One region of the Streptomyces sp. P9-2B-2 genome, then DNA from elsewhere that is predicted to be linked to it. Evidence: riboswitches for the same ligand, from Rfam matches in the RefSeq annotation. Region 1 holds a riboswitch; the other holds the start of a gene.

Evidence for each region. Region 1 has a riboswitch for S-adenosylmethionine ahead of QT196_RS11140 (aminotransferase class V-fold PLP-dependent enzyme). Riboswitches for the same ligand answer to the same signal wherever they lie in the genome.
Region 2: linked by a shared signal. The riboswitch ahead of thrC (threonine synthase) and the one ahead of QT196_RS11140 (aminotransferase class V-fold PLP-dependent enzyme) in region 1 are both predicted to bind S-adenosylmethionine.

What each region holds. Positions count from the first base shown of each region.
Region 1 covers NZ_CP129126.1:2,564,840-2,567,225, reverse strand. Annotated here, with positions in the region: gene trpD (anthranilate phosphoribosyltransferase) at 1-701, shown strand, start outside; SAM riboswitch class IV at 793-910, shown strand; gene QT196_RS11140 (aminotransferase class V-fold PLP-dependent enzyme) at 1,080-2,386, shown strand, end outside.
Region 2 covers NZ_CP129126.1:5,438,540-5,440,925, forward strand. Annotated here, with positions in the region: gene QT196_RS23960 (glucosyl-3-phosphoglycerate synthase) at 1-509, opposite strand, end outside; SAM riboswitch class I at 682-842, shown strand; gene thrC (threonine synthase) at 860-2,143, shown strand; gene QT196_RS23970 (MoaD/ThiS family protein) at 2,227-2,386, shown strand, end outside.

The DNA of each region.
Region 1 (2,386 bases):
AGCACGGCAACCGCGCCGCCTCCTCCGCCAGCGGCGCCTCCGACGTCCTGGAGAAGCTCGGGGTCAATCTCGACCTCACCCCGCAGCGGGTCACCGAGGTCGCCAAGGAAGCGGGCATCACCTTCTGCTTCGCGGTGAAGTTCCACCCCTCGCTGCGGCACGTCGCCAACGCGCGGGCCCAGCTCGGCATCCGTACCACCTTCAATGTGCTCGGCCCGCTGACCAACCCCGCGAAGGTCCGCGCCCAGGCGACCGGTGTCGCGGACGCCCGGATGGCGCCGATCCTGGCCGGGGTGCTCGCCGAGCGCGGCTCGTCGGCGCTGGTGTTCCGCGGCGACGACGGCCTGGACGAGCTGACCACGACCGCGACCTCCCGGGTGTGGATCGTCCGGGACGGCACGGTGCGCGAGGAGTCCTTCGACCCCCGGGACGTGGGCATCCCCCTGGTGCCGGTGGAGGCGCTGCGCGGGGCGGACGCCTCGTACAACGCGGAGGTGGCCCGCCGGCTGCTGGACGGGGAGACCGGCCCGGTGCGCGACGCGGTGCTGCTGAACTCCGCGGCGGCGCTGGTCGCGCTGGAGCCGGCGGACGCCCCGCTGGCCGAGCAGATCCGGGCCGGTATCGAGCGGGCCGCGGCCTCGGTGGACTCCGGCGCGGCCAAGCGGGCGCTGGAGCGCTGGGTGGCCGCCAGCAACACATGAGCGCGCGGTGACACACGGTGTGACGCAAGGCCCTGTCCGTCATACGGACCGGGCCTTGCGCCTCTTTGCCCGTGTGGCATGATGCTGCGCAGGTCACGAGTGACAGCGATGCAGGCCCCGGCCCGCTGTCCGGCAACCCTCCTTCCGTGGCGGGGTGCCCCGGGTGATGACCAGGCCGTAGGCAGCGAGGTCTGCGGCAAGCGCGGATCCCTCGCCAGGGATCCTGGTCCCCGAGGGAGAACTTCCGTGAATCAGCGAATGCGATAGGGCCCGACGGCCCCTTTTCCGCATCCCTTTTTCCTTTTTCGCCGCGGTGCCCCGGCGCGCTTTCGCGCCCCCGCCCGCCGCGAATTCGCTTACCTCTTACGGGAGTTCGCCATGTCCGTTTCCGCCGTTGCCGCCGACCGCTCCGTCTGTGCCCCGCTGCCGGTTCTCGGCCGGGACGTCCTCGTCCCGCTCGTGACCGGCGGCGAAGTCGACTACGCCGCGCTGGACTACGCCGCCAGCGCCCCCGCGCTCCAGCGGGTCTGGGACGACGTGGCGGCCTACGCCCCGTACTACGGCAGCGTGCACCGCGGCGCCGGATACCTCTCGCAGCTCTCCACCGACCTCTTCGAGAACAGCCGCCGCACGATCGAGGAGTTCCTCGGCTGCCGCACCGACGACCAGGTCGTCTTCACCCGCTCCACCACCGACTCGCTGAACCTGCTCGCCGCCGTACTCCCCGAGAACACCCGGGTGTTCGTCTTCGAGACCGAGCACCACGCCTCACTGCTGCCGTGGGAGCAGCGCCCCGACGTCACGGTGACCTACCTCAACGCCCCGCGCACCCCGCAGCAGGCCGTGGACACCCTCGAAAAGGCGCTGGCCGCACGCGAGCCCTACGGCCCGGCGCTGGTCTGTGTGACCGGTGCGTCGAATGTGACCGGTGAACTGTGGCCCGTGCGGGAGCTGGCGGCAGCCGCGCACGCCCACGGCGCCCGGATCGTGCTCGACGCCGCGCAGCTCGTCCCGCACCACCCGGTGGACCTCGGCGACCTGGACGTCGACTGGGTCGCCTTCTCCGGCCACAAGCTCTACGCGCCGTTCGGCGCCGGGGTGCTGGCCGGCCGCGCCGACTGGCTGCGGGACGCCGCCCCGTACCTGGCCGGCGGCGGCGCCAGCCGCAAGGTCTCCCGCCGCACCGACGGCGGGGTCGACGTCGAGTGGCACACCACCGCGGCCCGCCACGAGGCCGGTTCGCCCAACGTCATCGGCGCCTACGCCATCGCCTCGGCCTGCCGGGCCCTCACCGAGGCCGGCTTCGAGGGCCTGGTCGCCCGCGAACAGGAGCTGATCGCCCGCCTCCGCACCGGCCTGGCCGAGGTACCCGAGGTCACCGTGCTCTCCCTCTTCGGCGACGACGCCGCCCGCGTGGGCGTCCTCTCCTTCGTCGTCGAAGGCTGGAACAGCTCCCACTTCGCCGCCGCCCTCTCCGCCGAGTACGGCATCGGCGTCCGCGACGGCCTCTTCTGCGCCCACCCCCTCGTCCGCACCCTCCTGGGCAGCGCCCCCCAGGACCCCGGCGAGTGCGGCGCCCCCGACGCGGCCCCCGGCGAAAAGTCCCTCAACGCCATCCGCGTGAGCTTCGGCGCCGGCACGCCGGACGAGCACGTAGACCGCTTCCTGGAAGCGGTCAAGGAACT
Region 2 (2,386 bases), 2.9 Mb from region 1:
GCACCCTCGTCGCCGGTCTCCAGCGGACGGTCGTACATCGCCTTCACGAACTGGATGTCCGGGTCGGTCAGCAGCGGGCCGATGATCCCGGAGACGAAGGCGGCGGAGAATTCGCGCAGGTCGGCGTCGATGAAGCAGATGATGTCGCCGGTGGTGGCCAGGAGGGAGCGCCAGAGCACCTCGCCCTTGCCGGGCAGCGCGGGCAGCCGTGGCAGGACGCTGTCGCGGGGGACGACCCGGGCGCCGGCCGCCGCGGCGACCTCGGCGGTGCGGTCGGTGGAGCCGGAGTCCAGCACCACCAGCTCGTCGACGAGGGGAACGGTCTCGGTCATCAGCTCGGCACGGATCACCGCCACGATCGCCCCGACCGTGGCCTCCTCGTCGAGCGCGGGCAGCACGACACTGACCGTACGGCCCGTCTGGCGCTTGGCCTCCAGAAGCTGCCCCAGCGGACGGTCAGCGGCGGACCAGGAGTGGCTGGTCAGCCAGCTCTCGACCTCTTCCAGCACGTCTACTACTCCTCGGTCGCCGCCCGATCGGCGGCCTGTGTGATCCATCTCGCGGTTCGGACGACTATCTCAACTGTCAGTGCCTTCGGTTACAGTCTTGAACAACGCGGATGACCGTCGCATGTCGGGGTCCCCGCGCCACAAATGCCTGGGTTCAGTCCCAGCGCCATACCGCTCATCCAGAGGGGCAGAGGGATACGGCCCGTTGAAGCCCCGGCAACCCTCCAGCCGGTCTTGCCGCCAGGACGCTGACGTCCCGCGCGCGTGAGGCTCCCGGCTAGGGAAGGTGCCAAATCCGTCTCGTGGCGAGATTCGCTGCGAGGAAGATGAGGAGAAAGGGCCTCGCCTCCATGGCTGTGCAAGTCACCGAAAACACCCCCACCGTCGCTCTGGGCCCCGCCGCAGCTCTGTCCTGCCGCGAGTGCGGACAGCGCTTCCCGCTCGGCCCGATCTTCGCGTGCCAGGAATGTTTCGGGCCGCTCGAAGTCGCCTACGACCTGCCGAGCGGCGACCCCGAGAGCCTGCGGAAGCAGATCGAGGCCGGTCCGGACAACATCTGGCGCTACGCCCCGCTGCTGCCCGTCCCCGCCGACGTGGCCGACAAGCCCAACCTGAACCCCGGTTTCACCAAGCTCGTCAAGGCCGACCGGCTCGCCGCCGAGCTGGGCGTCACCGGCGGTCTGTACGTCAAGGACGACTCCGGCAACCCGACGCACTCCTTCAAGGACCGCGTCGTGGCGATCGCCGTCGAGGCCGCCCGCGCCTTCGGTTTCACCACCCTCTCCTGCTCCTCCACCGGGAACCTCGCCGGTGCGGTCGGCGCCGCGGCGCGCCGGGCCGGATTCGAGTCCTGTGTGTTCATCCCGCACGACCTGGAGGCCGGCAAGGTCGTGATGGCCGCGGTCTACGGCGGTGACCTGGTCGGCATCGAGGGCAACTACGACGACGTCAACCGCTTCTGCTCCGAGCTCATCGGTGACCCGCTGGGTGAGGGCTGGGGTTTCGTCAACGTCAATCTGCGCCCCTACTACGGCGAGGGTTCCAAGACGCTCGCGTACGAGATCTGTGAGCAGCTGGGCTGGCAGCTCCCGGACCAGATCGTCATCCCGATCGCGTCCGGCTCGCAGCTCACGAAGATCGACAAGGGGCTCAAGGAGCTGATCGCCCTCGGCCTGGTCGAGGACAAGCCGTACAAGATCTTCGGCGCCCAGGCGGAGGGCTGCTCGCCGGTGTCCACGGCGTTCAAGGCCGGCCACGATGTCGTCCGCCCGCAGAAGCCGAACACCATCGCCAAGTCGCTGGCGATCGGCAACCCCGCCGACGGGCCGTATGTGCTCGACATCGCGCGCCGTACGGGCGGTGCCGTCGAGGATGTCAACGACGCGCAGGTCGTGGACGCGATCAAGCTGCTGGCCAGGACGGAAGGCATCTTCGCGGAGACCGCGGGCGGCGTGACCGTCGGCGTGACCAAGAAGCTGATCGAGGACGGCGTGCTCGACCCGTCCCTGACCACCGTCGTACTGAACACGGGTGACGGCCTCAAGACACTCGACGCGGTCGCCCCCACCTCCGGGCCCACGGCGACGATCCGTCCGAACCTGGACGCGTTCCGCTCGGCCGGCCTGGCCCGCTGAGGCCGACGGCCCGTCCGGCATCCGGCGGACGGGGCCGCGCCCAGCCCCCGAACTCGCACTCCGTACCCCTGGAAGGCAGAACCATGAGCGTCAAGGTCCGCATCCCCACCATCCTCCGCACGTACACCGGTGGCCAGGCCGAGGTCCCCGCCGAGGGCGCGACCCTCTCCGAGGTGATCGCCGACCTGGAGCAGAACCACCAGGGCATCGCGGCCCGGGTGCTGGACGACGCCGGCAAGCTGC